DNA from 4 places in the Streptantibioticus cattleyicolor NRRL 8057 genome. Region 2 is predicted to be linked to each of the others. Evidence: riboswitches for the same ligand, from Rfam matches in the RefSeq annotation. Region 2 holds a riboswitch; each other region holds the start of a gene.
The links. A riboswitch is a leader RNA that binds a small molecule or an ion and turns the genes downstream of it on or off. The one in region 2 is predicted to bind cyclic di-AMP.
Positions count from the first base shown of each region.

Region 1: linked by a shared signal. The riboswitch ahead of SCATT_RS05865 (C40 family peptidase) and the one ahead of SCATT_RS15955 (M23 family metallopeptidase) in region 2 are both predicted to bind cyclic di-AMP.
Region 3: linked by a shared signal. The riboswitch ahead of SCATT_RS01595 (C40 family peptidase) and the one ahead of SCATT_RS15955 (M23 family metallopeptidase) in region 2 are both predicted to bind cyclic di-AMP.
Region 4: linked by a shared signal. The riboswitch ahead of SCATT_RS17430 (C40 family peptidase) and the one ahead of SCATT_RS15955 (M23 family metallopeptidase) in region 2 are both predicted to bind cyclic di-AMP.

Region 1 covers NC_017586.1:1,381,276-1,383,465, forward strand. The annotation lists gene SCATT_RS05865 (C40 family peptidase) at 1-889, opposite strand, end outside; cyclic di-AMP (ydaO/yuaA leader) riboswitch at 901-1,085, opposite strand; gene SCATT_RS05870 (NYN domain-containing protein) at 1,400-2,190, opposite strand, start outside.
Region 2 covers NC_017586.1:3,580,811-3,583,000, forward strand. The annotation lists gene SCATT_RS15950 (extracellular solute-binding protein) at 1-927, shown strand, start outside; cyclic di-AMP (ydaO/yuaA leader) riboswitch at 1,053-1,213, shown strand; gene SCATT_RS15955 (M23 family metallopeptidase) at 1,225-2,157, shown strand.
Region 3 covers NC_017586.1:403,947-406,136, forward strand. The annotation lists gene SCATT_RS01585 (ATP-dependent Clp protease proteolytic subunit) at 1-119, shown strand, start outside; gene SCATT_RS01590 (hypothetical protein) at 125-433, shown strand; cyclic di-AMP (ydaO/yuaA leader) riboswitch at 736-902, shown strand; gene SCATT_RS01595 (C40 family peptidase) at 907-1,380, shown strand; gene SCATT_RS01600 (ATP-binding protein) at 1,418-1,879, opposite strand; gene SCATT_RS01605 (8-amino-7-oxononanoate synthase) at 2,077-2,190, opposite strand, start outside.
Region 4 covers NC_017586.1:3,960,930-3,963,119, forward strand. The annotation lists gene SCATT_RS17425 (hypothetical protein) at 1-40, shown strand, start outside; gene SCATT_RS17430 (C40 family peptidase) at 119-1,261, opposite strand; cyclic di-AMP (ydaO/yuaA leader) riboswitch at 1,269-1,425, opposite strand; gene pcrA (DNA helicase PcrA) at 1,622-2,190, shown strand, end outside.

The sequences.
Region 1 (2,190 bases), 2.2 Mb from region 2:
TGACCAGGTCGCCCGGGCGCAGCTCGTCCATCGACAGGTGCGTGCCGGCGTTGGCCTGCTCCTCGGAGGTGCGCGGGATCGATATGCCCGCCTGGGCGTAGGCCCACGAGGTCAGACCCGAGCAGTCGAAGGCGTTGGGGCCGGTGGCGCCCCACACGTAGGGCGAGCCGATGACCGACTCGGCGGCGGCGAGCGCGGCGGCGGCGCGCTGCGAGGCGGCCGGCGAGTCACCGAGGCTGGGGCGCTGGTTGCTGCGGTTGGAGCGCTCCTGCTCCTGCTGGAGCTGGGCCTTCTCCTGCTGGGTGAGCGTGTTGAGCAGGTCCTGCGCCTTGGAGAGCTTCGCCTGGACCTCCTGCTTCTTGTCCGCGAGGTCCTTGCGGGTGCTGTCCAGCTGGGCGAGCTTGGCGGTGGCCTCGGCCCGCTCCTGGTCCAGCAGGCGCTTCTGCTCCTCGATCTGCTTGAGCGCGTCGGCCTGGCGACCGCTCAACTGGTCCATGGTGGACGCCTTGTCGAGGAAGTCGTCCGGGTTGGAGGAGAGGAAGAGCTGGACGGACGGGTCGATGCCGCCCTCGCGGTACTGGGAGGCCGCCAGCGTGCCCAGGTTGTCCTGGAGCTTGTTGAGGGTGGCCTGCTCGCGGGCGACCTTGTTCTGCAGGTCGTTCACCTGCTGCTGCAGCTTGTCCTGCTGCTCCTTGGCGCCGTCGTACTTCTCGGTGGCCTGCTCCGCCTGCTCGTACAGGCTGTCGACCTGGGCCTTGACATCGGACTTGGACGGCTTGGGGTCGGCGTGGGCCGCCTGGGACGACAGGGCGACCGCCGCTGCGGCGGTTGCGGTGAGCACGGTCACGCGGGTGCGGCTGGCCGGCTTGGGACGACGGTGGGACGCCACGGAGGACGAGCTCCTTCTTCCTGTTGCCGCCTACCGGGTGAGCTGTCGGGTTCGGGCAGGAAGCAGCCCTACCGGGTCCCATCGCGCCGCACGGCACGACCTGACCCCGATTCACCCCGGGAATGTTGGTTCCCCGGCTCCGAGTACCAGTCCCCCCGTGACGCACGCCGGCACTCGAACTCGGCGGTAACCCCCACTGTCATCCGGGTTGGATGATCGACTGCGCGGAGGTTCGAAGCCAGACCCTAGTGACCACATTGTGATCGGATCAAATCCCCGGGAGAAAAAAGTCCGCCGCATCGCAACTTCTTTACGCGGCGCGCAGGACGGTACCGGACATATCCGTCCGCGCCCGGCGTTCCACCGTATCCACGGGGCCGCCGCGGGCCATTTCTGTGAGCGCAATCACAGCCGATACGAAAACGGACGGGCCGCCCGCAAACGGAAATTGAGGGCGATTCACAGGGCGTTCCCGCCGAACGGCCGGGCGGCGGCGGGAATAAGCGGGACTCAGGCCCGGGAGAGCCGGCGCAGCAGCAGCAGGGAGGCCACCGGGCGCGCCCCGGCCCGGGCCACCCCGTCGGCCACCTCGCGGTCGGTGGAGACCACCACCACCGGGCGCCCCGGCGGCTCGGCCCGCACCAGCCGGCGGATCAGCTCGTCGGCGGTCTGCCCGGGCTTGCTGAAGAGCACCCGCACCCCGCGCGGCGGCGCGAGCAGCACCGGCGCCGACAGCTCGGCGCCGTCGAAGACACAGGTGATCTCCACCCCGGTCTGCGCGGCGAGCACCGCCAGCCCGCCCAGCAGCCGCAGCCGCTGCTTCTCCAGCGGCAGCGCCGGATACCCGGTCTTGGTGACGTTGTAGCCGTCGACCACCAGATGGGCCTGGGGCAGCGCCAGCAACTGGTCGAGCAGCGCCGGGTCGTCCTCGGCCAGCGCGCGGCGGGCGATGTCCTTGGGGCTCATCCGGCCCGGGGCGACGGCCTCCACGGTGTCGGCCGGACGGCCGGAGACCGGCGGCAGCGCCAGCTCCCGGCGCAGCCCCTGGGCCGCGTCCAGCACGGTGTCCAGCAGCAGCCGCAGCCGCATGTCCTCCAGGCTGCGCCCCTCGCGCACCGCGCGGCGACCGGCCTCCAGGGCCGATTCGGCCTCGGCCAGCCGGGAGCGCAGCCGCCGCCCCTCGGCGTCGGAGGCGGCCAGTTCGGCGGCGGCGGCCGTGCGGGTCTTGTCCAGCTCCGCCTCGGCCTTGCGCACCGCCGCCTCGGCGCGCCGCAGATCGCTGGTGACGCTGCGCAGCTTGC
Region 2 (2,190 bases):
CGCACCTACGCCGTACCGTTCAACTCCGACGTCGGCCTGCTCTACTACCGCACCGCAGACCTGGCGGAGGTCGGCCTGAAACCGGCCGACCTCGGCGGCTACGCCTCCGTCGGCGACCTGCTCTCGGTGATCAACCAGCACGGCCGCCCGATCTACACCACCCAACTGCGCGAGTACGAAGGGCTCACCGTCAACACCCTGGAGGCGTTCTGGGACGCCGGGGCCGACCTGGTCGACGCCAAGGGGCGCTACATCGGCACCGACAACGGGCTGCGCAAGGGGCTGGAGGCGCTGCGCGGCCTCGGCGTCGGCGGCACCACCGACCAGCGGTCGCTCGACGCCGACGAGTCCGACTCGCTGGCCATGTTCGTCCAGGGCAAGCAGGGCGCGGGCATGCTGATGCGCAACTGGCCGTACGCCTTCAACCGGCTCGACGCCGGCCTGCCGCCCGGCACCGGTTTCGGGGTGACCCGGCTGCCCGGCGTCGCCGCGCTGGGCGGGCAGAGCCTCGCGGTCACCACCGGCAGCGACCACCCCGACGACGCGCGGGAACTGATCCGCTTCCTCACCGGCGACAGCAGCGAACGCGCCCTGCTGGACGCCGGACTCCCCGCCGCCCGTACCTCCGCGTACGACCCGCGCGGGATCACCTGCGGCACCCCCAGCACGTCCTCGGTCGAGGTCGACCGGCAGGGCGGCAAGGAGCGTTCGGCCGTCACCGCGGCGGTACGGCGGCGGTGGACCGAGGTGCTGTGGTGCGCGCTGCGGCAGGCGCGGGCACGGCCCGCCTCGACGCACTACGTCCCCTTCAGCCGGGTACTGCAACGCGAGGCCCACCGCTTCCTGCTCAACCCCACCGGCACCGCCGAACAGCAGGCCGTCGACGACCTCCCCGGCGAACTGGGCAAGGCGCTCGGCGGTCGATGAGTGATGCCCCGGTGGCCCACGGTGAGCCAAAGGGGGGATTCGGGCGAACGGCTTGGATTCAAACCCCGAGTCTATTAACGTTCGATAACGCAACGCGGTCGGAAACGTCACCGACTCGGTGGCACCGTGCGCCGTCGCCGAATCCCGCGCGCTCACCGCGCCGTGGGAACCGGGGAACCACCTTCTGGGGTGAATCGGGCTGATCAGAGGCGACTCTGACGGCCCGTAGGAGACCTTCCTGCTCCGAACCCGTCAGCTAACCCGGTAGGCGGAAGGAAGGAAAGGAGTGCGCCAGCAGTGGCGTCGATGGAGCCTGCCGTAGCGGAACCCGCCCAGGACGAACCGGCGGTGACCCCGGACCCGGTCCCGGTCCCGGGTCCCGGGGACGGTGATCGGGGGCGGCACCGGCTGCCCAAGCAACGTACGGTCTCCCGTGGTTCGACGGTGCTCGGCGTGGCGGCGATGGCCGCCGTGGGCGCCGGCGGCGTCGCGGCGGCCCAGGGCAAGTCCCCGGTGCCCGTCTCCGTCCCCGACCTCGTGCCGGAGGGCGTCAAGCAGGCGTTCACCGGCGAGTCCGCGGAGCAGTCCGCGCAGCCGGCCGCCGCCGACGAGCCGGTGGCCGTCGCCGACCCCGGCGAGGCGCTGCGCAACCGCATCCTCGCCCAGGTCGACCAGCAGAAGTCCGCCGCCGAGCGGGCCGAACTGGAGAAGCGGGCGGCGGCCGAGGCCAAGGAGGCCGCGGCCCGCCGGGTGCGGGAGGAGGCCGAGGCCAAGCGCCAGGCGGTCGCCGAGGCCGCGCGGAAGGCCGAGGCGGAACGTATCGCCAAGCTGGCCAGGAGCTACGTCAAGCCGGTCGCCTCCTACACCCCCAGCTCCCACTTCGGCGAGGTCAGCTCGTTGTGGGCCACCACCCACACCGGCCAGGACTTCGCCGCCCCCACCGGTACGCCCGTGACGGCCGTCCACTCCGGCACCATCACCTCGGCCGGCTGGGCCGGCTCCTACGGCTACCGCATCGTGCTGCGCCTCGACGACGGCACCGAACTGTGGTTCTGCCACCTGTCCTCGATGGTGCGCACCTCCGGCCAGGTCACCACCGGCGACGTGATCGGCCGCGTCGGCGCCACCGGCAACGTCACCGGCCCCCACCTCCACCTGGAGGTCCGCCCGGACGGCGGCGCCCCGATCGACCCGGTGGGATGGCTGGCGGAGCGTGGCCTGACGGTGTGAGGGCGCGCGGCGCGGCGGTGTCCTGACAGGGGC
Region 3 (2,190 bases), 3.2 Mb from region 2:
GGATCCAGGCCGACATCGAGCGCGCCACCGTCCTCGACGGCCCCGGGGCCCGCGCGTACGGCCTGGTCGACCACCTCACCCGCAGCCGCAAGGCCCCCGCCGCACCCGGCCCGAGGTGAGCGAGGTGGTCCCCGAACTGCCGCCGCTGCCCGCCCTCACCCGGGCCGAGGGCGAGGTCATCGACCGCTATCTGGAAGCCGCCGACCTGCTCGGGAAGATCAACCCGGCGCGCACCACGCAGACGTACTCCGCGCTGCGCGCCGCCCAGGCGCTGGTGGCCCGGGCCACGGAACTGCGGGCCGCGCTCGAGCTGATGTACGAGCGCGGCGAACACGAGCTGCACACCAGGGTGCTGGCGGAGGCCATGCGCGTCCTCGACGGCGAACGGCGCGCGGGAAGGCCCGCGATCCCTCCGGAGCAGCCGCCGCGGTGAGGCGCCGGCCCGCGGGAAGGCCCGGGGCGTACGCCATCGGGGCGAGGGTGATCCGCCCGGGCGGAGTCGATTTCCACCGTACGGCGGATTCGCCACTCCCGTGGTGCATCCTTCCTTGACGTTTTCTCAGCCCCGCAACACGCGTGTGACCAGCGGTAGTTACCGGCCGGGATCGGCGACACGGGTGGTTCGGCACGATCGGCGACACTGGCATCGGTGCGCCATCATCCGTGGTGACGACAAGCCCCCGCCGCGGTGGCGGGGCGGTCCGGGCGCACGCCGAGTCCTGCCGGCGCCCGGACGCCAGGTCGACACCACAGCTTGGCAGGAGCGGAGGACCCGATCATGACGGGGCCGTCCGGGCGCACCGGTAGCGGCCCCTTGGGGTGAAGCCGCGCGAGAGCGGCCGGGCATCTTCGCCTGCCCGAACCCGACAGGCCATCCTTCGCAGGCGCTAGGACGAAGGGGTGCGCATGTCTGCACCGTCTGGCTCTCCCGCCCTGTTCGGCCGAGCCGCGACCACATCGCTCCTGACCACCGCCGCCCTCGCCGCCGGGGCCCTCGTCCCCGGCCTGCCCGCGCCCGCCCGCGGCGCCACCGTGGCCGGCCGGGTGCTGGAGGTGGTCGCCGCCAAGCAGGGCTCACCGTACGAGTACGGGGCGACCGGCCCGTCCCGGTTCGACTGCTCGGGGCTGACGCTCTACGCCTTCCGCGCGGTGGGCCGTTCGCTGCCGCGCACCGCGGCCGACCAGTACCAGCGGACCCGGCACGTGGCCGCCGCCGCCCGGGCCCCCGGTGACCTCGTCTTCTTCCACCACGGCGACGGCGTCTACCACGTCGGCGTCTACGCCGGCCACAACCGGATGTGGCACGCCCCGAAGAGCGGCGCCCGGGTGCGGCTGGAGCGGATCTGGACGCCGGACGTCTGGTACGGCCGGGTGAGGTGAGCCGCCGCGCCGTTCCGTGCGGGCAGCGGCGGCCGGGTCACCGCGCGCCCGCCTCGCCGGCGGGTTCCGGCCCGGCCGCCGCAGTCCGCCAGGGCAGCGCGATCCACACCGTCTTGCCGCCCTCCGCGGTCGGCTCGACCGTCACGCAACCGCCGGCTTCGGCCGCGAGGTGGGCGACGATGAGCAGCCCGCGGCCGTTGTCCCGGTCCGGGGCGGGGGGCAGCCGCCGGGGGCGGCGGGGGTGGCCGTCGGTGATCCCGAGGCGCAGCCACTCGTGCTCGTCGAGGCGGAGGCCGACGGTGAAGTCGGGCGAGCGTCCGCCGGTGTGGCGGATGGCGTTGGTGGCGAGTTCGGAGACGATGAGCCGGACGGCGTCGGCCGCCGGGGCGTCCTTCGGCAGCCCCCAGTCGGCGAGGACCCCGGTGACGTAGCCGCGCGCGACGGAGACCGAGGCGGGCTCGCTCGGCAGCGTGACGGAAGCTTCCTGATGGTCTGCCATCGCGTCGTCGTCCCTTGTCCACCGGCTCGCCAAGCTACGGCGGCCGGGAGGACCGGCCGCCGGAGCCCCCATGCTGCCGCCGCGGCCCGCGCGGGCGCCAACGAATGCATATGCCTGTCCCTCGAAGCGGTGAACTCTGCCTGGGCGGGCGGCATTTGGGGGCGCGGACGGCATATCGGCGAGCCGGGGCGCGGTCGTCAACCCGCCTTGGACGCAAGGGCCTTGGCGCCCTCCGGTGCCGCACCGGCGATGACGTCGACGGCCCGTGCCACCTCACGGTCGGTCAGGTCCGCGCGCGCCGACAGCCTCAG
Region 4 (2,190 bases), 380 kb from region 2:
GACCATGGCCAACATCTTCATCGCGGTGCTGTGGACGTGATCCGCCGCGAGGGGTGAACGAAACGAGGGGCGCGGGCCGGACGGTCCGCGCCCCTTGTCGTGTCCGCGCGCCCGCGGACTACGCCGGGCGCACCGCGCCGTAGATCGGCATCTCGGTGACCGGGGCTATCTTCACCACGGTGCCGGTGTGCGGGGCGTGGATCATCTGGCCGCCGCCGATGTACAGGCCGACGTGGCTGATGTCGCCGTAGAAGAAGACCAGGTCACCGGGTTGCAGCTCGGAGGTGGAGACCCGGGTGCCGGCCTTGACCTGGTCCCAGGTGGTGCGCGGCAGGGAGACCCCGGCGGCCTGCCAGGCGGCCTGGGTCAGCCCGGAGCAGTCGAAGGAGTTGGGCCCGGTGGCGCCCCACACGTAGGGCTTGCCGAGCTGCTCCCGGGCGAAGGCGATCGCCTTGGCGGCCCGGGTGGAGGCCGAGCCGTCGCGCCAGCCGCCGGCCGGGGTGCCGGAGGTCCCCGAGGCGTCCGAGGACGAGCCGGACTGGTCGTGCTGCTGCTGGGCGGCGAGGCGGGCGGCGGCGCGCTCCGCCTCGGCCTCCTTCTGCTTCTCCAGCGCCGCGAGCCGCGCCTTCTCCTGCGCCGTGAGGCTGTTGAGCAGGTTCTGCGCCTCGGTGAGCTTCTGCTGCACCGCCCGCTTCTGGTCGGCCAGTTCGCGCTGGGCGTCGCTGAGCGACTGGAGGCTCTTGGCGGCCTCGGCGCGCTTGCGGGCCGCGGTGACCTGCTGGGTCTCGAACCGGGCGACGACCTGCCGCCGCTTGGCCGTCTCCCGGGACATCAGGTGCGTCTGGTCGAAGTACTGCTGCGGGTCGTCGGCGAGGAAGAACTGCGCGGTCTGGCCGAGGCCGCCGGTGCGGTACTGGGCGGCGGCGAACTGGCCGAGCGCCCGCCGTGACTCGTTGATCTGCTGCGCGCCGCGGGCCATCTGGTCGAGGAGCTGGTCGGCCTTGCGGCGCTGGGCTGCGGTGGACTCCGCGGCCTGGTTGTACCGCTGGGTGGCGACCTCGGCCTGGTGGTTGAGCGAGTCGACCTGGCGCTGCACGTCCTCGATGGAGGGCTGCGGCGGCTTGGCGGGGGCGGCCGTCGCCGTCTCGCTCAGCAGGGTCATGGTGGCCAGGGCGGCCGAGGTGATCCCGATCGCGGCCCGCGGCCCGGCGCCGGCGAGCGTTCGGGACAGGGGCGTACGGGGCTTGCGGTGCGACGCCAACGCGGGCGCTCCTTCCGTGGACCGCCTACCGGGTTAGCTGTCGGGTTCGGGCTTCGGAAGGCCGCCCTACGGCCCTCGCGCACGGTTACGCGCCGGCCGATTCACCCCAAGTCCTGCGTGTGGTTCCCCGGTTCCGGCCACGCCGGACTCAGCGGAGGCGTACCGTCTCGACGCCTTCGCCGAGTTGGGGACGGCCGCCTGATCGAGCACGCTAGCGAACGCGTGTGGCTGATGTGAAGGCCGGGACGTGATTTCTCCGAAACCGTTCTGTGATCTTTGGCACCCGGCCCACCGCCGCCTCCGGCCGGACCCACGGAGCGGGCCCGCGCTGTCGGTGCCGCCGCATAGACTCGTACGACGATGAGCAGCCTCTTCGACGACAGCTTCCTGGCCGACCTCGGACCCGCCGGCGAGGAGCCCCCGCCACCGCCGGACCCGGAGCACGAGCACGCGCCGGAAGAGCTGCCGGACGACCTGTTCGGCGGCAGGTACGACGCGCCCCTGCCCCGGGACGCCCACTACCGCGACGGGGCGCCGCGCCCGGTGGTCGACCCGGCCACGCTGCTGGAGGGCCTCAACGAGCAGCAGCGCGCCGCCGTCGTCCACTCCGGCTCCCCGCTGCTCATCGTCGCCGGGGCCGGCTCGGGCAAGACCCGGGTGCTCACCCACCGCATCGCCCACCTGCTGGCCGCCCGCCATGTCCACCCGGGCCAGATCCTGGCGATCACCTTCACCAACAAGGCCGCCGGGGAGATGAAGGAGCGCGTCGAGCAGCTCGTCGGCCCCCGGTCGGCCGCGATGTGGGTCTCCACGTTCCACAGCGCGTGCGTGCGCATCCTGCGCCGCGAGGGCAGGAAGCTCGGCTTCACCTCCAGCTTCTCGATCTACGACGCCGCCGACTCGCGGCGGCTGATGGCGCTGGTCTGCCG